3 regions of the Methylocystis sp. IM3 genome follow, and region 1 is predicted to be linked to each of the others. Evidence: riboswitches for the same ligand, from Rfam matches in the RefSeq annotation. Region 1 holds a riboswitch; each other region holds the start of a gene.
What was found. Region 1 has a riboswitch for cobalamin ahead of WOC76_RS15365 (CbtB domain-containing protein). Riboswitches for the same ligand answer to the same signal wherever they lie in the genome.
Positions count from the first base shown of each region.

Region 2: linked by a shared signal. The riboswitch ahead of WOC76_RS04765 (TonB-dependent siderophore receptor) and the one ahead of WOC76_RS15365 (CbtB domain-containing protein) in region 1 are both predicted to bind cobalamin.
Region 3: linked by a shared signal. The riboswitch ahead of WOC76_RS20705 (TonB-dependent receptor) and the one ahead of WOC76_RS15365 (CbtB domain-containing protein) in region 1 are both predicted to bind cobalamin.

Region 1 is NZ_JBBPBZ010000002.1:2,749,649-2,757,278, forward strand. It holds gene tsf (translation elongation factor Ts) at 1-174, opposite strand, end outside; gene WOC76_RS15345 (30S ribosomal protein S2) at 303-1,313, opposite strand; gene WOC76_RS15350 (hypothetical protein) at 1,723-1,917, shown strand; gene WOC76_RS15355 (sterol desaturase family protein) at 2,240-3,283, shown strand; gene cobO (cob(I)yrinic acid a,c-diamide adenosyltransferase) at 3,290-3,904, opposite strand; cobalamin riboswitch at 3,939-4,132, shown strand; gene WOC76_RS15365 (CbtB domain-containing protein) at 4,182-4,364, shown strand; gene WOC76_RS15370 (CbtA family protein) at 4,384-5,052, shown strand; gene cobW (cobalamin biosynthesis protein CobW) at 5,049-6,083, shown strand; gene cobN (cobaltochelatase subunit CobN) at 6,090-7,630, shown strand, end outside.
Region 2 is NZ_JBBPBZ010000002.1:618,717-626,346, forward strand. It holds gene WOC76_RS04740 (hypothetical protein) at 1-209, opposite strand, end outside; gene WOC76_RS04745 (Crp/Fnr family transcriptional regulator) at 317-952, opposite strand; gene WOC76_RS04750 (chromate transporter) at 1,543-2,184, opposite strand; gene WOC76_RS04755 (hypothetical protein) at 2,234-2,782, opposite strand; gene WOC76_RS04760 (DUF7676 family protein) at 2,852-3,439, opposite strand; gene WOC76_RS04765 (TonB-dependent siderophore receptor) at 3,509-6,040, opposite strand; cobalamin riboswitch at 6,201-6,398, opposite strand; gene WOC76_RS04770 (hypothetical protein) at 6,622-7,074, opposite strand; gene WOC76_RS04775 (hypothetical protein) at 7,208-7,435, shown strand.
Region 3 is NZ_JBBPBZ010000004.1:107,848-115,477, forward strand. It holds gene WOC76_RS20705 (TonB-dependent receptor) at 1-2,410, opposite strand, end outside; cobalamin riboswitch at 2,519-2,713, opposite strand; gene WOC76_RS20710 (TonB-dependent receptor) at 3,465-5,693, shown strand; gene WOC76_RS20715 (multicopper oxidase family protein) at 5,827-7,630, shown strand, end outside.

The DNA of each region.
Region 1 (7,630 bases):
GGCCGCGACGCGGTCGGCCTTCTTGGCGGCCTTGGAGAGGCCCTTCTTGCGCAGCCAGTCGATCGCGGCCTCGAATTCGCCCTCGGTCGCGGTCAGCGCCGCCTTGCAGTCCATCATGCCGGCGCCGGTGCTCTCGCGCAGTTCCTTGACAAGGGCGGCGGTTATCGTGGCCATGTTGAAATCCTCCTGTTTGGGAGCGCGCGCCGCGCGGCCTCCCGGCTCTCGGGTGCGTTTATTGCGACGGGCGCCGGCTCAGGAAAGAGCCGGCGCCCGATGTCGGATCAGGAAATGACAGTCCGGCTTTAAGCGGAGAGAAGCGCGCGCGCCTGATCGACCCAGCCATCACGGGCGATACGGCCGTTGAGCTTGAGTTCGGCGTCCATCTTTTCGCTATCGGCCGGCGTCATCGCGGCAATCTGCCAATAATGGAAGATGCCGGCGTCATTGAGCTTCTTGACGAGTTGCGGACCAACGCCGTTGAGCTTCGCAAGATCGTCGGGCGCGCCGCGCGGCGCGGCAAGAAGCTCGAAAGCTTCCGTCGACGCATACGCGCCGGCTTCGCTCGCGACGGCCGGCTCGGCCTCCGGCGTCTCGGCGGCTCCCAGATCCACGCCCAGGGCGCCCTGGCTGCGGGAAATACCGTCGATCGCCGCCTTGGCGATAAGATCGCAATAGAGGGCGATGGCGCGGCCGGCGTCGTCATTGCCGGGGATCGGGTAGCTCACCCCGTCCGGGTCGCAATTGGTATCGAGGATCGCAACCACCGGAATCTTGAGGCGATTCGCCTCCTTGATCGCGAGCTGCTCCTTATTGGTGTCGATGACGAAGATCAGGTCGGGCGTGCCGCCCATGTCCTTGATGCCGCCGAGCGCCTTTTCCAGCTTGTCGCGCTCGCGGGTCAGGAGCAGGCGCTCCTTCTTCGTGACGCCCTGGGCGCCCGCCGAGAGCTGCTCGTCCAGCTTGCGCAGCCGGTTGATGGAGGCGGAAATCGTCTTCCAGTTGGTCAGCGTGCCGCCGAGCCAGCGGGAGTTGATGTAATATTGCGCGCTGCGCCTGGCGGCGTCCGCGATCTGATCCTGCGCCTGACGCTTGGTGCCGACGAAGAGAACGCGGCCGCCCTTGGACACGGTGTCGGAGACGAGCTTCAGCGCCTGATGCAGCAGCGGCACCGTCTGGGCGAGGTCGATGATGTGGATGTTGTTGCGCGCGCCAAAGATATAGGGGGCCATCTTCGGGTTCCAGCGATGCGCCTGGTGACCGAAATGAGCGCCCGCCTCGAGAAGGCCGCGCATGTTGAAATCAGGAAGCGCCATGGTTCTTTTCTCCGGTTGAGCCTCGGCGAAGGTTGGGAAAGCCGGGAACCGGCCACCGGAAGCGACGTCTTTGATCAGACGCCACGAAATCCTCGCCTGTGGAATGCGCGCGCTTATAGGCGAAGCGCTCGCAGGGAGCAATAGGCTGGCCACAACAGTCGCGGACCCCCCGCCGGCGGAGGCGCGGGGAAAGGCCTCGGGAGCTCGAAGACTTTCGTTTTTCCGCCGCAAAAATTATTTGAGCCGCGACCAGTTGTCGCACATTACATCATTGTTTTTACACGCATACGTGCCACTTTTGAGCGTCCAAAAATAGCTATGTCAGGCGCATTGCCAAGCGTTTTGAATCGAGCTAGGGTTACCTCGATGCGGCAAGCATTCTGGTAAAAAAACAACAGGGGGAAAACGCATGGCCGTCAACGTTCATAGCTCCGGCGACCTCGGCAAGATGCTGATCTGGGCTGCTGCTTTCATCGGCTTCGTTGTCGTGGCTCTCACTTGGGTTCCGGACTGGATCTCTCCGGAAGGCTCCAACGGCACGGGCAACAACCGCGAGCAGTTCGGCACCGCCGGCACCGGCTCGACCGCCCGCATGATTCAGTAATACCCCTGCCTGAGGACTTGCCGGGGTGGCCTCCCCGGCTTCGTCCTCGCGCAAGGGCGGTCCGCCGTCTTACGGCGAGGCCGATCTGGAGCCGACGCTATCGACTTGATCGGGCGTCGGCTTCTGCTTTTTGAACCCACATCGTCGCTCTGCCGACGACGGAACGCCGGTTCTTCAAATTGCTCGAGAACCGAGAACGCCTGAACCGCAACTCGCCCGCTCGAACCCTCGCCCGATGGGTAAATCGGGGCTATAAAGGGCGGCATCATCTGCGGCGGAGCAAGTCCGCGAGCGCCGCCTCCTTCGGACGCAACAACACAAGATGGACCTCAACGCCGCCCTCCACGTTTCCCTTCACAGGGTCGGGAACGAATTATTTTCGGCGGGCTCGGTCCTATCGGTCTATTCTTTGGCGACCTCTTTTGGCGTCGCGCTCCTTGCATTGGGCTACCGCCAGAAAAAACGGCGGGGCCGGGTTTTTCCGAGGGTCATCGCGCGGGCCGTTCTTGCCAAGAAAATTCTGACGCGCGCCTCTGTTCACGCGGACATCAAGCTTTTCGTTCTGAGCGTGGTTTTCATGCCGGTCGTCGTCGGCGCGCTGGTCGTTTCATTGAATACCGTCTCGACTGGCGTGCACGCGATGCTCAACAGCGCGTTCGGCCCGGCCGAGCCTGTCGAGTGCTGCGACTTCAAGATGAAGGCTGTCTCGACCGTTGTTCTCTTTCTTGCCTATGAGATCGGCTATTATCTGGACCACTATCTCAAGCATAGGGTTCCATTCTTGTGGGAGCTTCACAAGCTCCACCACACTGCCGACGTCCTTACGCCGTTGACGAACTACAGAAACCATCCCATCGACAGCGTCGTTTTCGGCTATATGCTTGCCCTGTTCATCGGCGCCGCGTCCGGCGTGCTCGAATATCTCTACGGGCAGAAAGCCGAGTTCTTCTCCGTGGAGGGGAAGAATGTCCTTTTCATCATTTTCCTCTGGACGATCGGACATCTCCAGCATTCCGAATTCTGGATTCCGTTCCGAGGCCTCTGGGGCCATTTCGTCCTGAGCCCGGCGCATCATCAAATTCACCACTCCAAGGACCCTCAGCATTTCAATCGCAACCTCGGCAGCGTGCTCGCGGTGTGGGACTGGATGTTCGGAACGCTTGAAATCCCTCCGGAAAAAAACCCACGGCTCGTCTATGGCGCGGACGAGGAAAGCGTCGACCCGCACTCCGCTCTGGGAATGCTCGTCACGCCGCCCGTCAAGGCGGCGGCGGCGCTGTGGCGCGCAGTCGCTTCGGTCAAACGGTCGATCGCCGACACATGGACAGCAGCTACCGAGAAATTGCAGCAGACGCGCCAGGGCTGACGTCGATCAGAATTCGATTCCCTCCTGCGCTTTCACGCCAGCCGAAAAGTGATGCTTCACCAGAGTCATTTCGGTGACGAGATCGGCTGCCGCGACAAGTTCCGGCTTCGCATTTCTCCCTGTGACGACGACATGAAGATCGGCGCGGCGCGCGGCGAGCCTGGCGAGAACCTCATCCATCGGCAGATGGTCGTAGCGCAGCGAAATATTCAATTCATCGAGCAGCAGCAGGCGGATCTCGGGATCATCCATCAGTTCGCAGGCTGTCTCCCAGGCGCGGCGGGCGGCGGCTTCGTCTCGCGCGCGATCCTGGGTCTCCCAGGTAAAGCCCTCTCCGAGCGTATGCCAGGAAACGGCGCCGAGCTTTTCCAGCATTTCGCGCTCGCCGCTGCGCCACTGGCCCTTGCCGAACTGCACGACGCCGACCTTCCAGCCATGGCCGAGCGCCCGCAAGGCGAGGCCGAAGGCCGCGGTCGATTTCCCCTTGCCCGGACCTGTATGGACCATCAGCAGGCCCTTCTGCGCGATGGTCTTGCCGGCGACCTCCGCGTCCTGAACGGCCTTGCGCTTTTCCATCTTGGCGCGGTGGCGGCGCGCCGCGTCGCTTTCTTCTTCGGTCAAGGCTGGCTCCCATTTGACGTCTATGGCGCCTGCGCATATGACTGATTGCGACGGTCCTTCGCAAGAAGGCGAAGAGGGAACGCGGTGCGGGCACGCCCAAAGCCGCGGCTGCCCCCGCAACTGTATCCGGGAAGGCCGCGCCATCGGCCACTGAGCTCCAGAGCTTGGGAAGGCGGCGCGGATGGTGGACCCGGAAGCCAGGAGACCTGCCGTCGCGGCGACGCCTTGTCGCCTGTCACAATATTTCGCCGCCGGTGGGGCGGCAGGGAGACGCTCGATGAACACGAACACCGCCGCCGTCCGCTCGCTTTCGACCTCGAAGGCCGACACCCTCAAGGCGGCTTTCGTCGCCTTCCTCCTCGGCCTCGGCCTGGTCTATGGCGCGGGTTTCGCCAATTCCGAGGGCGTCCACGACGCGGCGCATGATTCGCGCCACGCGCTTTCCTTCCCCTGCCACTAGCCGCCGCGCCACGCGACCCGTGATCGCGCGCCTTCTGGCGGCCGGCCTCGTCGCCGGCATTGTTGCGGGCCTCGCCGTCGCGGCCCTGCAGCATGTCACCACGACTCCCCTCATCCTCGCCGCCGAGGTCTATGAGGCGGCGCAGCATGCGCATGACGCCGCGGAACAGGCCGCGCCCGCCTTCGAGGGCCTGCGCCGGACGGCGGCGACAAGCGTCGCGACGATCGCCGTCTCCACCGGCTATGCGCTGATCCTGCTCGCCGGCATGCTCTTTTCCGGCGACGCCATCGGCCCGCGCCGCGCCGCGCTCTGGGGCGCCTGCGCCTTCGCCGCGACCGGGCTCGCGACGAGCCTCGGCCTCGCCCCGCAGCTTCCGGGCGCGGCCGAGACCGATCTCGCCGGCCGTCAGCTCTGGTGGCTGGCGACGGCCGCGTCGACCGGGGTCGGACTATTCGCGCTTTTGCGCGGCGAGTCCGTCGCCGCCCGCGCCTTCGGCGCCGCGCTGCTCGTTGCGCCGCATTTCTTCTGGCCCACGCCGGCGGCGCCGGAGAGCACGGTTCCCGCCGAACTCGCCGCGCGCTTCGCCGCCGCCTCGCTCGCCGTGCAGGCGGCGTGCTGGGTGCTCGCCGGCGCGCTCGCCGGCCTTGTCTGGCGGCTGGCGTCACGCGACGAAACGGAGGCGGCATGAGCGCGCAGAAAATTCCCGCAACCATCGTCACCGGCTTTCTCGGCGCGGGGAAAACCACGCTGATCCGCCATGTGCTGGAGAACGCCGGCGACCGGCGCCTCGCCCTCGTCATCAACGAGTTCGGCGATGTGGGCGTCGACGGCGAGATCCTGCGCGCCTGCGGCGTCGAGAACTGCCCGGAAGAAAACATCGTCGAACTCGCCAATGGCTGCCTGTGCTGCACGGTCGCCGACGATTTCGTGCCGGCGATCGAGGCGCTGCTCGCGCATGAGAAGCGGCCCGACCACATCATCATCGAAACGTCCGGTCTCGCCTTGCCGAAGCCGCTGGTGAAGGCTTTCGACTGGCCGGCCATCCGCTCGCGGCTGACCGTCGACGGCGTGATCGCGGTGATCGATGGGAAAGCTGTCGCGGAAGGCCGCTTCGCCGACGATCCCGACGCGATCGCCGAGGAGCGCGCCGCCACGGAGACGATCGACCACGACAATCCTCTGGAAGAAGTCTTCGAGGATCAGCTCGCCTGCGCCGATCTGGTCATTCTCAACAAGACCGATCTGCTCGACGAAACGGAAGAGCGCGACGTCGCGGCGCAGCTCTCCTCGGGCGCCCGCTCAGCCGTCAAACTCGTGCGCGCGCGCCAGGGTCGGGTCGATCCGCTGGTTCTGCTCGGCCTCGCGGCGGCCGCGGAGAGCGATCTCGACAACCGTCCCTCGCACCACGACGCCGAGCCTGATCACGACCACGACGATTTCGACAGTTTCGTCGTGAGCCTGCCGGCCATCTCCGAACCGGCGGCGCTCGCCGAGAAACTGGCCGCCGTCGCACGCGATCACGACGTGTTGCGCGTAAAGGGCTTCGTCGAGGTCGCCGGCAAGCCGATGCGGCTCCTCGTGCAGGGCGTCGGCGCGCGCATCCAGCATCATTTCGATCGCGCCTGGAAGCCGGGAGAGAATCGCGCCAGCCGTCTCGTCGTCATCGGCGAAAAGGGGCTCGACCGCGACGCCATCATCGCCGCGCTGGCCCAGCCGTGACGCGCCATGCATCTTCTCCCGCGCGATCTTCACAGTCTCGACGACGCCGGCGCGGCGACGGATCTCGGCCAGTCTCCGGCCGAAATTGTTTTCCTTTCCTTCTCGGATTCGGAGCTGCGTCTCGTCGCGCGCCTGCATGATGAAGCGCGCGCGGCGCTACCGAGCCTGCGCTGCGCACAGCTCGCACAGCTGAAGCACCCCTACTCCGTCGATCTCTATCTCGACTCGGTCGCGCGCCATGCGAAGCTCGTCGTGGTGCGCCTGCTCGGCGGCAAGGATTACTGGGCCTATGGCGTCGGGCAGCTCGAGGCGCTCGCGCGGCGCAGAGGCCTCGCGCTCGCGATCGTGCCTGGCGACACGGTCGCCGACATGCGCCTCTCCAATGCGTCGACGCTGGACGACGCGGCGCTCGCGCGCATCTGGCGTTACTTCCAGGATAGCGGGCCGGATAATCTGCGATCCTTTCTCGGCTATGCGTCCACACTCTCCGGGCGCCCGGCCGTCTGGCGCGAGAGCGTCCCTGTCGCGAGCGCCGGCCGCTTCGAGGCCGCTTGCCGCGAGGCGCCCGCGGATGCGCCGCGCGCTGCGATCCTCTTCTACCGCTCGCTCTATCTCGCGGACGATGTCGCGCCGATCGCGGCGCTCGCCGAGGCTTTGCGCGCACGCGGCTTCTGCGTCGAGGCGACCTATGTCGCGAGCCTGAAGGAGCCCGAGAGCGAAGCCTTCGTCGCGCAATCGCTGGATCGCTTCGCGCCCGACGTCATCCTCAACGCCACCGCCTTCTCGGCGCGGCGCGACGGCGGCGGCGTGCTCGACCGCGCCGACGCGCCTGTCTTGCAGGTCGCGCTCGCGACCTCGACGCGCGACGCCTGGACCGCTTCCGCGCGCGGCGCCAATGGGGCCGATCTGGCGATGAATGTCGTGCTGCCGGAAGTCGACGGCCGCATCTTCACCCGCGCCATCTCCTTCAAGGAAATCGCCGCGCGTAGCGCCGCCGAGTTCGACGAGCCGCGCCATGCGCCCGAACCGACGCGCATCGCCTTCGTCGCCGATCTCGCAGCCAACTGGGCGCGGCTGCGCCGCAAGCCCAACGCCGAGAAAAGCCTCGCGCTCGTCCTTTCGGATTATCCCGCGCGTCGCGGACGCGGCGGTTACGCCATCGGGCTGGACGCCGAAGCGAGCGCCAGCGAAATCGTCTCGGCGTTGCAAATTGCGGGTTACAGGCTCGGCGACGCCTCGCTTGCGCGCGCAGGAGACGGGCGCTCGCTCGTCCGCTCGCTCGAAGACGGCGCCTGTTGCGTCGATTTCCCGCTCGCCGATTACCGCCGCCTCCACGCGGCCCTGCCCACCGATTTCATCCGGGCCGTGGAGGAGACGTGGGGCGCGGCCGACGACGATCCGGCGGTCGTAAACGGCGCCTTCCGCTTCTCCTGCGTCACGGCCGGCGCTCTCGTCGTCGCCCTGCAACCGGATCGCGGCGCGCGCGGAGAGCGTTACGAAACCTATCACGACATGCAGCGGGCGCCGCGCCACGCCTATGTCGCCTT
Region 2 (7,630 bases), 2.1 Mb from region 1:
TCAATCCACCCGTGAATTCGGAACTGCAGCCACGTCAGCCAACCTAGCTGGAAATCGGTAGCAAGCGTGAGTGCGAAATGGACGCCGGCTAGTGTGTACGACAAGAATGCAGGAAATCCGTCCAAGCCAATGAGTTTCGGCGCGATCAAGAAGGTCAGTACAGTCAAATAGTCTAGGTACCCATGTGCGATTGGCGTGATAGGCTTCATGGCATCCTCCGTATCGATCGCCCTCAAGGTGGTAAGGCGTGAATGCCGAGAAGCTACGTATTGCCGATGCCTGTGTCTGTAACCGAGGTCACAAGGCAAGTAGACGACTATACGTACGTAACGAAGGCGGCGGCGGCGACACAGATTAGATCCCGGCGGTAATCAAGCACGCCGCGGCGACGCAAGGCGTTCATAGCCTTGGTCACGGCTGGGCGACTAGCGAAAACGAGGTCGGCAATGTCTTGTTGAGTTAGAGGTATTTCGAGAGCGTAGCCGTGCCGGCACGGCGCCCCGAACATCAAAGCGAGTTCGTGAAGTATCTCAACAAGCCGCGTTTCGAGCCCTTTGGTGAGTAGAGTTATCATCTTTCGCTCCGTCCGCCTCTGCCGGGATTCCAGTCGGTCGAAGAGAAACGTCGCGAAGTCTGGACTATGACAAGCTAGACTCTTCAGCTTTTGATGCGACACTAGGGCAACCTGAGTTTCTCCAAGTGATGCAGCCGTGTGATCGGAAAAATGATCTGAGAGAGCAGTGCCAAATACCTCTCCCTTTCCTATCACGTCGATGGTCAACTGCATTCCTCCTTCCGTGACATGAGAGAGTTTGACGATCCCGTGCAGCAGACAAAAAAGGCCCTCCAAACGGTCGCCTTGTGCGTAGACCACCGTCTTGTCGGGGTAGCGAAGGACCGGAATGGACGGGTCGATCGACTTCAAGCAGCCGATTTCAAATTCCGACGGCATGCAACACTCACGCTTTATGATGGGACGGAAGCGCTCAGTCTTTCACTCGCCTTTGGTAGCGGGATTGTCGCAGATGTATGACTAACTGGGTAGCACTTTCCCAAGCCTTATTCCCTGAACCTTTCTTCAGCCCAGCGTGTTCTCGCAGCCTGTGTAGCGTCTGTGTAATATCCCACCCACGCTCACGCCGAATACACGCTTAAATTCCATCAATCCAATTTAGGTCATTCTTTGTTCTGTGCGGAGCGTGTGTAAAAAATAGGCGCCAACATCTAGTATGCTGACGCCTAAATCTCTGATTATATAGTCTATAACGTGTGTATTCGACGCAAAGTTGGATTGGCGCGAATAGTAATAAACCATGACGTAATGGCTTTAGAATCAATAATTTTGCGGAGCTAAAATCTGCGTGTGTAGCATCTGTGCGTGTAATAAGAATCACATTCAAACGTCATCTCAACTGAGCCAATACCACATAGCCTGCAGCAGATTTGGTGGCTGTAGAGCGTTGAAAGTGTGAATGAAAGTTTGAGGAAAAGTGGGTTCGGGGCTTGATGGTCGTGCCGGGTAAGAGCGGGTCGCGAGCTCAATCATAGCCTAACCGGGAAGTTGGATATTGCCGTAGCACCGACTGCGCCGAGAACGCCAACCAACCATGGCGGCGTCTTCCAAAGCACGAGCAAGAGGAAAGCGAGAACACCAAGCCCGAAATCCGCGGGTCCAAAAATTGCACTCGTCCAGACCGGCGTATAGAGGGCCGCCAACAGAATGCTGACCACGGTCGCGTTGATCCCTCTGAGAGCCGAATTTACACCCGAGCGACGACGTATACCATTTGACGCAGCTTTAATGGCAGCGCCCAAGTAGGCTGCGAATGTGAATAGTGGCCCCGGGACGGCCTGCGCAGCCCCATAGCCCGCGAGAAACGAGTCATTACCGATCCAGCCTCTTGCCACCACTGCTTGTTGAAGCAGGGGCAAGACCACATGTCCGCCACCGAAGACGAGCGAGCCGGAGCGATAGAAGCTGCTAATCAGCGCGACCGTATGATCCTTGGTGGCCTCGGCGAGACCCGGCAGCCCGACCTCAATCCACACGACTTCGCGCACCAAGCCAAATCCCGGTCGGTTGATCGACCATCCCAGTGTGCGATGAGCGGAGCCGAAACGAGCGACGAGATAAGATAGCTCAAGCTCAATTTCAAACGGCGCTTCTGTCATTTCAATTTTCATGCGGTTGGGTTGCGAGCGCCGGCGATCGACCGGCGCTCCGCGATGTGGATCAAATGTGGCGCGGTGCGAGCGGCACCACTTGCCGCGGCGCTACGTTTGCAACGAGCGCCCGTATCGCCAGGAGACCGCCAAAGGCGCAGGCGTTGATCAGGAAAATCCTCGTCACGACTGCAAATGCGAAATCATCACCGTTCTGGGCGATGATGAGATCGATCATGATCAACGCTCCCTCGTAGACGACGAAGGCCCCCAGAAAGGCGGCTGCGACCCCAATCGCGCCCGGGAGCCGCCGATACAGCTGACCAGCCGCTTCGCAGGAGAATGCGGCAATGACGCCGAGCGCGCCGCCCCAAGCGAGAGTTTCGCCGTCGAGCGGGTAATGCATGAATGTGAAGCCCCAAAACTGATTTGCGAGCCAGACCGCGCCAACCGAGAGAAGCGCGTCACGCCGTCCGAAGGACAGAGCTGCGATGGCTGCAAAGGCAGCGAGCGGAACCGCGCAGGCGAAGCCGAGGGTGAATAGCACGCTCGCGACGGCAAGTGCGCCAATTCCCATCGCGGGGCGGGAGATGAAGGAGCGTAGGTATAGTGCGGTCATATCAGTCCCCTTGGTTTTGATAGCAGCAGTAAATTGACCAGCGCGGGCGTCCCTTGCCGGTCAAACCGTTTACGCCTGTGCGCCGCGCCACGCGGACCGATCGACAGGGTCGGGTTCAGTGAGGCCAAACCATCGCGCCCGGAGCTTGTCCCACAGGGCGAGGCGCGACCAGTCAGGCTCCTTCAGAAGCCTGTCGGTTTCCGGATGAAGGAAGGGATTGGGTAGAAGCACAGTGATCTGCTGCTCATTTGCGCCGTTGAAAAGCTGCACGCCCCAGGACATTGGAACACAGGAGCGGCCAAACCGCCGATAGATTTCCGCCCGGGCCGTGCGCCGATGGCGCGCCAATTCCGGCGATGTCGGACGGCTCCGGGGTCCCTTGTGCTCACCGATGCAGACATGGAAATGCGGAACGCCGAAGGCGACTGTCAGATAGCCATCGAGCATGCCGATGCGCGTTGGCGGTCGATCGGTCTTCATCTCCCAGGCGGCTCCCTGAATGAGGGTGCCAAAGGTGATCTCCTGCCAGTGGTTCTCGAAGAGATCGCGAAGCAGCTCCTCGAGGCTCGCGGGGTCGGTCGGCATGGCGAACACGTCGAGCGGCGTTCCGTCTGGCTCGATTGTTCGTGTCGGTGTGTAGTCAGCAACGGCTTGCACGTCTTTTTCCTCTTTCGCGGCACTACTCTCAAGGGACGTCATTCTTACGCTCCTCTCGGAATGAGACACTTAGAACGACACTTTGATCGATCCGCGAAAGCTTCGCGGCGCGCCAATGACGTTGAAGTTGTAAGCGGGCATGTTCCACCCCGTCTGGATCGGATTGGTGAATGGCGGGGAGTAGCCGCCGGGATGCTCATAGTCGAAGGCTTGCGGACCTAGGCCACCCGTCGTGAAATAGGTCTTGTCGAAGAGATTGTTCACGTTGAGCTGAGCGACGACTTTGAACTGGTCGAGGCTGAATTCGTAGGCGCAGAAGAGGGCGACGAGTCCATAGCTTGGCGTCGACTGACCATAAATGTAGGAGCCGTCATTGGAGCCATGATAGAAGGGAAGGTAGCCCGTGTAGTCGTAGCGCGCGCCAAAGCGGAGGCCCTTCAACTGGCCGTCCTTGAACTCATAGGCCGAAGACAGCGAAACGACGTTGCGCGGAACGAACGGAATTGGCTGGCCGACGACCGGCACCCCAAGATACGTGGGATTTGATTTGGTTGTAATGGCGTCAGTGTTCGCGTAGGCGAGATTCATACCCCAGCCGGACAGAATCTCGCCCTGGACATCGAGTTCCGGCCCCTGTGAACGCCCCTGACCGATAAGCATCACATGATCGAAGTCGTTGGGGATACCGACGGGGATATTTGTCTTCGTCAGATGATAATAGGCGGCCGTGGCCTGTATCCGGTTGTCGAAAAAGGAGAGCTTGACGCCGACTTCCTCCTGCTCGCCGGCGCTCGGAGGCGTCGGCTGGTTCGAGCCATAGACCAACAGGCCGTTGTAATTCGGGCTGTAGGACTCGGCATAATTTCCGTAGAGACTGAGCCACTCGACCGGGCGCCAAAGAAGTCCAACGCGAGGCGTGATCCTCTGGCTAACGGAACGGCCGTTGGTGGTGATCGTGGCGAAATTACAAGGAACTGCGATTCCCGAGGACCAATTCGAGGAGTAGGGGCCACAGAAGCTCGTATTGTCGGATGCGCCGGTCCGGCTGTCGATATATTGCCAGCGTACGCCGCCAAGCACATTGATCCCATAGGGAAGTTTGATCTGGTCCTGCAGATAGACGCCGTAATTGTCGGCGCTTTGCTGCGTGGCGTTGTAGGGAACGAGTCCGCCAATGGGAGTCGGGAGATATGGAGCGCCGAACATGGCGACGGTTCCCGGATACTGCGGGATCATGTTCTGACCCCGGAAATTGTGACGATAGAAATCAGCTCCGGAAAGAAGCGTGTGGCTTGCGGCCTCTCCGGTATTGGAATGCCCGACAAGATTGATCGCCGTCGCATATTCGGCCTGCCTGTTGTCGGACGCATAGGACGTGTAGTTCAAAAGGACATTGTTCGGTGAATAGGACCGATAGAAGGGGATAAAATTCACCCAAGGCAGATAGCAACTTGTGCTTCCCGGCGTCACGCAATCGCTAATGGAGGTGGTGCCGCCATTATTTGCCCAATTGTTGCTCAGCAATTGCATGAACAGGGTCTGCTGGATCGACCAGCTCTTGTTGAAGTCGTGATGCCAGGTGATTTCGCTGAAGTTCTGCTGCTGCGTATAGGGCGACTGTGGTCCCCAATTGAAACTACGCCCCAGCCACAGCGGATTGAACATCCCGTAATAAGGGACGTAATACCAGTCCTGATTAAACCTATTCTGCTGGAATTGGGTAGAGGCTCTGATCCAGGTGCTACCGTCGACGTTATATCTGACGACGGGGTTGACCATGATATTGTTGTTGTAGTCGAGGTTTCGGAACGAGCCATTATTCTCGTAGGACAGGATGAACCGGTAAAGCAGATTCTTGTCGGCAATGACCGGACCGGTGGCGTCGATGACCGTCCGGTAGGCGGCATAGCTGCCGATCTGCTGCTGCACCGAAGCGTTAGCATTCGCCAGAGGTTGCTTGGTGTTGATGTTGACGATGCCGCCCGGCTCCACGGCGCCATAGAGGATGGCGGCAGGGCCCTTCAGGACCTCGACGCTTTCCACATTGGCCATTTCGGACGTGTTTGCGCCGGCAAAGTTCAGGCCGAAGCTGTCGACGCGGAACCCGTCGCGGAAATAGTTCTGAGTTTGGAAGCCGCGAATGATGATTTGCCGGGAGGAATTCCCCAGCGCCGCGTCGCCGCCGCCCGACGTTGTGACGCCACTAACGTTCTTCAGGGCCTCGTCCAGCGTGATTACCTGCTGGTCCCGCAGCATCTGCTGGGTGACCATTTTCGTCGTGACCGGCGTATTCATCACCGGCGTGTTGACCTTGGTCCCGAGGGACTCGATGGGAGCGGCGTAGGAGGTGGGGTTGTTGCAGATCCCGTTGGCGCAGATTTCTCCGTTTGCGCCCGGGCCAATCTCGGCGCCATTGCTGTCCGTCGCGGCCTGTTCTCCAGCCTCCGAACCACCAGAGCCGAAGCTGTTCTGCCCAAGGATAGGCTTAGGTTTGCCCACTTGGATGACCGGGAGGGTCTCCTGGCTGAGAGCCGGGGAAACGAGAGCCGTTGATAGGAGGAATGAAAGCAGGGACGAGCGACGACGCGCAATGACGCTCACACCGCCTCTATGGGCGGTCGGGAAAGCGGATGGCATGGGCTACAGACTCGCAGCAACGTGGGCCGTCACTGCGAATGGTCTCAAGACCGCTGACTTTGCGCCCATTGGCGCTCAGCTACAGCCTTCAACCGCCTCGGTGCACCCCGCCCGACGCTCTCGCGCGTGACCACGAACGATGGCAGGTCTCCTGGCTCGCGGGTCACCGCCTGGAACCGCCTTCCCAGGGAAATTCCCCAGTGGCTTTGTGGCCCTCAGGCTCGCCGCTTACAGTTGCGGGGGCAGCCTCGGCATAGCGCCTATTGGCGCGCACCGAGTTCCCTTTTGATCCCCGAAGGGAACCATCGCGCCTATCGAAGCCGAAGATAGATGAAGTCGTCAAGCCGAATCAGAAAGCTTGGGCCAAATTTCTGATGCTCGAATTTTCGCATCACGCAACGGGAGGTCGTTGTGCTCCCGAAGCACCTCCGCTCAAATCGGGGCTATGTCCGAATATCCGATAAGGCGATTTTCTGTAAAGCTCCAGTCAACGATGAAGATCGCGCTGCCTGACGCTGACGGTACACGTGTCCCACGTGCCGTGATCATTGCTGTAGCTGCCGAGATCTCGCCATTTTAGAGGGCGAGCCTCGCCAACTCGCATGCCGGAATTGACCATGATCATCACGTAGAAACGTAGAAGCGTGCGGTCTTGGCTGACCCGTGAGTTGTTGGTTCTTAAATGGCCACCCCATGAGGATCAGGCGCAGTTTCTCGTGTTCGTCCTGCGTGAACGCTGGGCGCTTATTGATGCTGCTTTTCTCGTGTTTGAGGAACGGCAGCATGTTCTGCGGACCGCCGAGATCGACGCCATGAAGGAAGACGCCTCGTGAGACCGTCCCCTCCTGCTTCAACCTAGCTTGGGTTGGCGGCTTTTTCTTCCCGCCGGTCTCTTCGAAGCCGGGGCCTGTGACCCAATAGTCCTGACGCCATCCCCGGTAGGCCATCAGGTCTTTTTTCCGGATCAGCGTGATGTCTCGTTTGCCGAAATAGGGCATGAGATAGCGATGAACGGTACCTTTGATGAGGACGTAACGCCCCTCGCTGTTCCGGCCTTCCTTCCACCGGGTCTCTGCGTCGCGCAGGCACGCCGCTACAATCAGAGAAGGTTTTCCGCTTGAGAGGTAGGGATTGAGTGACTCTCTGCTTCATTTCGCCGAGGATGAGCAGTGCGGCCTCTTTGGCTCGCTCGAATTCCAGCTCGCCTGTGGACCTGCGCACGTAGCCGGTGTCACCTTTGATCTTGATCCGGCACTGCCAAAGTGCGTCTTTGGTATCGTCGCGCTGATAGAGAGTGGTTCGGCTGGTGGCGATCGTCCGTTGATTTTGAGCGTGTGCCATTCAACCAGTTGCGTATGAGATTTTGGAAGAACGAAAAAACCTGTCTACGCAGAGCCAGTCGCAGCTTCGGGCAGGATGAAGCGGAATGCTGTGTGGCATTATACCGCTGCGACATCCGAACACTGTGCCGCTCGTAAATCCGTGATTACGCTCCGTACCGTCGAGCACTCTTCGATCACGGGAGGACAGGGTTTGCATCCGTATCAACTTTAT
Region 3 (7,630 bases), on a different contig from region 1:
GCTCCGCCAGATCAGGCAGGGCGGCGATCGGCTTCTCGAAAGTCAGCGGCCCGCCCAGCGTCAGGCGCACAGCCGGCGGCTCGACGGGTTTGAAATGCCGATCCATCACCCCGACCGCGCAGACTGAGCTGGGCGCGATCCCTGTGGCGCATTGGTTGTAGAGGGCGTCGGTCGGCAGGAGCGAGCCATAGCCGTAAGTGATCTGGTCCGACCGCGAGTTGACTATGTTGAAGGCGTCGAGCTGAAGGCGCCAGCCATCCGCCCAGCGGTAGCCCAGCCGCGCCGCGACCGTGCCCGTCGCGGGCGATTGCAGATAGCCGTCCTCGGTGAGCGCGCGCGGGCCGATGTAGCGATATTTCAGCGCGCCAAACCAGCCGGTCGCTTCCCCGAGTTCCAGGCCCGCCATGGCCGTCACGGCGACCGCGTTCTGGAGATAGTTGCCGGGGGCGTTACCGAGGAAAGTGAGAAAGGGGAGCGCCTCCGGGGTGGTTAGGTCGAGATAGGCCAGCGCCTGCCCCTGATCGACGCCGCGATAGCGCGCATGCACCAGCGCCACGTCGCCGTTGAAATCTATCCACGAGAGGGGCCGGTAATGGTTCGCGATTTCGATGCCATAACGCCGGCTCGGGCGGCCGAAAATTGTCGTGCCGGTGTCGCCTACGAACTGGTTTTCGGAGTCCAGATTGAGCCAGAAAAGGGCGACGCTGGATTCGAGCCTGTCGATGATTTTCGTGCGCGCGCCGAGTTCGGCGCCGCGCGACTTCACGAGCAGCGGGATGGGCGCGACCCGGAGCAACCCGCCCTGCTCGGACAGTTCGGAGGTCGCGAAGGTCTGCACCGTTCCGCGCGCGTCGGTTGAGTGGAAGCCCTCGCCGTAATTGGCGAAGAGCTCCGTCTTGTAGAAAGGCCCGAGAATGATCGAGGCTTTTGGGCTGAACAGCGAGGCGTCCTTGGAGCCGCTGTTGAACGGGCCTGTCCAGAGCGCCACCGGGACGCCATCGGGATTGAGGAGCTTGGGCGCGCCCCAGTAATTCTGCCGTGAATTGACGCTTGCGGCGTAATAGTCGAAACGCCCGCCAGTGATGGTCTTCAGCCAGGGCGTCCAGCGCACGGCCGTATCGGTCCAAAGGCTGACGCTGCCTTCGGCGACATTGTCCACTCGCGCCGCGTCGTAGAGGAAGCGGCGACAGCTGTCCTGCAGGCCGAGATTGACGCCGTCGAAACGACTCTGGAATCCGACGCGCGTCTCGACGGGCAGGCCAAAACTCTCCCATTTGACATTGTGCTGGCCGTTGACGCCCGCCATCACGCGGCGATCGAATTGGTGGAACTGGTCGCCGAGCACTGGATTGGCGAGAAAATAAGTGAAGTCGTTGTAGAGGTCGAGCGAGGAGAGGATCGCGTAGGACTCCACGCGCGAATGATGATTGCCTTCCGTCTGGCTCCATCGACCGGAGAGCGAGAAGCGGGACATGTTTCCGCCGTCGGTCGGGTTGAGCGTGCCCCACAGCGACAGCAGGCCGGAGTTGACCGCGCGCTCAGGAATCTGGTCGGTCGAATGCCATTTGTTGGCGTAGGCCATGGCTGTGATCGACATGCCGTCTTCCTGCGTGCCCCGCGACCAGCGCAGCACGCTGTTGATGCGACGCATATTATCGCCGCGTTGCCACGGGCCGTTGTAATATTGCGCCTCGACCGCGCCATAGGCGTCGCCGCCGTTGATATTCTTGTAAGGCGCGACGGCGAGCGCCCGGGCATAGGCGAAACTGCCGCCGGTCACCTGGTAATAGCCCTTGTCGATCTTGTCCTTGTACTGAAGGTAGATCGACCCGGCCGAAGAGAAGTCGCCGTCCTGGGCGTCGTAGGGTCCCTTGCGCGCGAGCACATAGGATAAAAGCTCGGGGATTAAGAAATTCGAATCTGCATAACCCTGCGCATGCCCATGCGTCCGCATATTTAGCGGCGTGCCGTCGAGATAGAGCGCAAGGTCCGTGCCGTGGTCGAGGTTGAAGCCGCGCAGGAAATACTGGTTGGCCTTGCCGTCGCCGCTGTGCTGGCTGACAATAAGGCCCGGCACAATCTCTAACGCCTCCGCCGGGCGTGAAAAGGGCAGGGCGTTGACTTCCTTGCCGGTGAAGAAGGCTTCGCTTGCAGCGGTTAAAGGCGGCGGCTTAGGACCGTTCGATGGAAGGGCGGGCGCAGTACCCGAAACGGCGGTGACTATCGTCGAAACGACCCGCGCTGGTTGTGGTTTTGAGGGAGTTGCGACTTGAATAGGAGGCCGAGAGGTCGGTCGCGCGCCAATGCTAATGGTTGGCAAGGCTTGCTGGGCATTGGCAGTCGTTACAGCGGTAAGCACGACGGCGAGCGTGAAAACTGACAGGCCGGAAGGGCGATGCGACAAAAACATGGCTGACTCGCAGCAGACGTGGACCGTCACTGCGATTGACCTTCACCCCGTCGCCCGTGAAGCGACGAAGTTGAGGCCGCCTCGGTGCACCCCGCCCGACGCTTTCGCGCGTGACCACGAACAACGGCAGGTCTCCTGGCTCGCGGGTCGTGGCCTCGGTCCGCCTTCCCGGACTTACGCCCAGTGGCTTTATGGACCTTGGCTCGCCGCTTACAGTTGCGGGGGCAGCTGCGGCTTAGGACGATGACGCCCGCACCGCATTCCCTTTTGATCCCGTAGGGAACCGTTGGTTATTAGTAAACAGGCTCGGTATGGCGCGTGTCAAGCCGGAGCCAACCGATGAGCCGCCGCCACCCCGCCGGACCTGAGCGGCAAGCACCCTCAATCGCAGCCAGGCCGACGCGGTAAACGGAATTTTCGTTTCGAGTTGTCCGGCGCTTTACGGCAGGCCGAGAAAAATCGCGTCGTTGACAATCAGGAGCCTTGCATTCACGCCACTGCAAACGCGCCAGCGTCCCGAGGAGCTTTTTCGGAGGGATTTTGGCTAGATCTTCGCGCATGTTTGCCAAGCGCGCTGACGCCGCCTTCTGGAAGTGTGCAGGCTGATATCGCAGTCAAGAAGAAATAGTGCTGGCGTAAATGGAACAATTCTCATCTTCCGTTGTTGGAAATCCTCCAATCAATTGGACAAATTTATAATATTTCCAAGCTATCTTCGTGTGATGTTGACTGAATTCCTCGCTGGCAAATACTCATTGGCGACGGCCGAGTAGGCCGAAATCGAGCAAGCCTTTTGCGAGGACCCATAGTGACTTCGTCGATCGCGTTCCCGAAACCTTTGAATGGCTCGCAATTTAGGCTTTTCGTCGCCCTGGCGCTCCTTGCTTCGGGATGTCCCGCTGTCGCACAACAATCGCTTCCAACAATCAGCGTCGGCGGCGTGCGTCGCACGGCGTCACGCGCGCCGACGCCTCGGGCGCCGCATCCAGTTCACGCGCCCGCTGTGGCGCCGACGCCGTCGGTCCCGGCGCAGTCTTCCGAGCCGGGGCCCTTCGTGCCTTCCGAACAGGTGCTGGGCTACGGGCCGAGCGGCGTCGTTGGCTATGTTGCGCGCGGCACCTCGACCGCGACAAAGACCAACACGCCGATCATCGACATCCCGCAGTCGATCACGATCCTCACCAAGCAGCAACTTCAGGATCGCGCCAGCTACAGCCTCGATCAGGCGCTGACCTATGTGCCCGGCGTGACGGTGACGGGCGGCGAGGGCAATAAGGACGCCGTCACCATTCGCGGCCAGAACACATCAGCCGACTTCTATCGGGACGGCATTCGCGACGACGCCGAATATTACCGCGATCTCTACAACATTCAGGCGGTCGAGGTTCTCAAAGGGCCGAGCGCGCTCACCTTCGGGCGTGGCGGCGGCGGCGGTATCATCAACCGCTTCACCAAGAAGGCGGATGGCGAAACGATCCGCAATCTTGAAGTGGTCGGCGGCAGCTTCGGAAAGCGGCGCGTGACGGCCGACATCGGTCAGGCCGGTTCCGACACGCTCGCCCTGCGCCTCAACGCGCTTTACGAGAAGTCGGAAGGCTATCGCAGCTACTTCCAGATGGAGCGTTACGGCGTCAATCCGACGCTGACTTGGAAGCCGCTCGAAAAGACTTTCGTCACGCTGAGCTACGAACATTACCATGATCGCCGCTTCAATGATCGCGGCATCCCCTCGATCGGCGCGCCATCCTTTATCGAGGGCTTCCCGGCGGGCCTCGCCTCTTTCATCCCCGGCTATCCGGCGCCGACGCCGTATTACCAATTCTTTGGCAACACCTTTCCGACGGCGCGGACCAATAATTTCGCGCGCATCGACGTGAATCTCGTCGATCTCAACATGGAGCACAAGACCGACTTCGGTCTCGAGATCCGCAATCACACGATGTTCGCGAGCTACCGGAAACGCTACGCCAACACCTTCCCCGGCGAGAATGTCCTTCTCTTCGAAGGACCGCCCGGCGGCCAGATGGAAATCGAGGGCTACGTTCACAACACGCCGCGGACGAACATCTTCAACCAGACGGATCTCGTGTATCGCTTCGATATGACGCCGGAGATCAAGCACACGCTGCTCGCGGGCGCCGAGGTCGGCAATCAGAGATCGGCGAGCGAACGTAATCTTTCGTGCTTCGGCACGCCCGAGACGAATCTGGTCGTCAACTGCGACGGCAGCGCCACGGCGGTGGACGCCCCGTTCCTCAACCCCGCGCTCTATCTGCCGATGAGCTATGGCGACCCGCGCGAGCGTCGCTACACGAATCTCGACGTCGCCTCTGGCTACCTCCAGGATCAGATCGCGATTACGAAATACATCGACATCCTCGCCGGCGTGCGCTTCGATCATTTGGATCTGACCTTCCGCGGCGCTGACTTCCCGCTTCCGCCTGGCGCCGACCCGGCCGGTCAGGCGGCGGAACAGGCGGAAGGAGAAATCGTCGACCCGATCAACCAGACCATTCGCAACGTCACCAACAAATGGTCGCCACGCCTGGGCGTGGTCGGCAAGCCGATCGAGGATCTTTCGGTCTACTTCGCCTATTCGCGCTCCTTCCTGCCGGCGTCGAGCGATCAGTTCGTCGTGCTGACGCCCTCTCTCGCCGCGCTGCAGCCGCAGGGGTTCTCGAATCTCGAAGTGGGCGTGAAGTATCAAATCACGCCGCGGCTGCTCTTGACCGGCGCGCTCTATCAGCTTGATCGCTCAAACCAGCCGGTCACGGTCAGCGCCTTCAACGCCGTCTCCGCCAATACGCGCACGCGCGGCGGGGAGATCGGCCTCGTCGGCTATATCACTGACGAGTGGCAGGCCTCCCTCGGCTACGGCCTGCAATCGGGACGCGTGCTGAATGCGAGCACGAACCCCAACCCCATCGATCCGTGGCTCGTCTACGCAGGCAAGGTGACGCCGAACGTGCCGCGCAACACCTTCTCCTTTTGGAATAAGGTCGACGTGTCGTCGCTCTTTGGCGCGGGGCCGGGCGTCTTGGGGCTGGGCGGAGGCGTCATCTACAACGCCAAATTCTACCCGGCGATCGACAACGCCGTGATCGTTCCCGGCTACGCCCGCGTCGACGCCGCCGCCTATCTAAAATTGAGCGAAAGGGTGAATGCGCAGCTCAATGTCGAGAACCTGCTTGGAGCGCGATATTACGTCGCCGCCACCAACAACAACAACATCATGCCTGGCGCGCCCCGCTCGGCGTGGGTGACGCTGAACGCAAAATTTTAGTCGCGAAACGATGCAGATGAGAGCAGGGATGGCAAACCGAGGTTATCCATTTCGACGAGGAATGGCGGGAATAGCGACCGCCGCCGCTTTATTCTCCACGCTTGGCTCTAATGCGGCGGCGGCTCCAGGGGATATGCTCAAAGAGCCCGCCGTTTTTGCCAGCCGCTCTGGCGTGCTCGATCTTCTGATCATCGCTAAGCCTAAGCCAGTTCCGACCATCTCCTTTGCGCCGCCGGGAGGCGCGCCAGTCAATCCGGTCGGCTGGGTCTATGAAATCTGCCCGCGGCCCTCGACGGGCAATCAATGTCCGGCGGGATCATCGACAGTCGCGGATTATGGCGGCGCTCGGCTCGCGTTGCAGCCCGGCGATACGCTCAAAATGCGCTTCGTCAATCGCCTGCCAAAGCTTGACCCCGCCAAGGTCGCGCACGCCGCTGACGCGGGCGGAGAGAGTTTGCCGTCCAATCCCTCGAACATCCATACGCATGGCCTGATCGTGCCGCCGCGCGCGCCTACAATAAGCGATCCGACTTTCGGCGATTACGTCTTCGTCAGCGTATTCAACTCTGCCAACGTCAATTGGCAGCTCGTTTCGCAGGGAGCGCACGACCACGGGCAGCTAGTTCTGGATTCTGTCGATTACCGCATCGACATCCCAAAGAACCACCCGTCGGGGCTATTTTGGTTCCATCCGCACGTTCACGGGCTCGCGCTCAATCAGGTGTCGAGCGGCCTTGCGGGAATTATTACGATTGGCAATGTCGGCGATTACGCTGGCGGCGGCTCGGTTGGCGGTCAACCAGCCGTCCGCCATTTGATCCTCAAGGACTTGCAGGTTCTTGCCGCGGGTAACATCGCGTTCGAAAGCGACCCCGTCGCGGTCGCCAATGGCGAAGTCCTCAATCAGCAGGACCCGGATTTCTGCCGGCAGTTTCCCGCCCCCGGCGAGGTGAGGCAAGGGTCTTGTACCGGCGCCGACAACAGCAGGGACGAGGGGAATAATTATCTTGGCGGCAAATGGTATTTCACCATCAACGGTCAACAATTCCCAACGATTCCTGTCCAAGCGCCGCAGGGCGAATTTTGGCGGCTCACCAACGCCTCCGGCAGTCTGTCTTACCGCTTGCAGCTTGTCGCCGATGCGACACAGCAGCCGATCGTCATGCAACTTGTCGCCGTCGATGGCGTCAGCGTGAACCTGCCGCAGGACACGCCGATCGATACGGTGGTTCGGCTCGCCGGCGCAAAATTCAAAGTCGCGCGTTGCCCTCAAACAGCGTCCGACATTCGCACCCTTCCGGTGTGCGTGAGCGAGCTTGTCATGATGCCGAGCGCCCGCGCCGAGCTATGGGTGACTTACCGCGACGGAGCCGGACGCGTCACTTCTCCTCTGAGAAATGCTTTGGCGACTTTCAAGATGACCGGACTGACAATGGGGAGCGGCGACGCCTGGCCCGCCATCGACCTCGCCAGGGTTGAATTCAAGCAAGGGAGCTCGTTCAGCCTGTCGCAACCTGCCATCGCCGTGAGCGGGGATGCGCTAAAAATGACGCAGGCGGGCGGCATATTTTCGTCGCCCGTACCGAGCGCACAGGCCGCGCCGTTGCCCGCGAATTGCAAGGCGCTCCCGTCAGGGCATCGTCGGCGGATTTTCTTCGGGCTCGAGGACCTCGCTGTAGATGACAGCTTTGGACTGGGTTACGAAGAAGTCGATGAACGCGGGGTTCCGGTGCCGGGCACGCAATTGCCCGTCACGCGGTTCGACCCGATGAAGCCAAGCGTTTGCCTGCCGCTTGGCCCGGGGCAGACGCCCATCCACGAAACATGGGAGCTGGTGCAGCTTTCGACCGAAAATCATAACTTCCATATCCATCAGACAAAATTCAGGCCGGTCGAAGCCAATGCGTCCTCTTCTTCGCCGAATTCCCTGAAGCCCC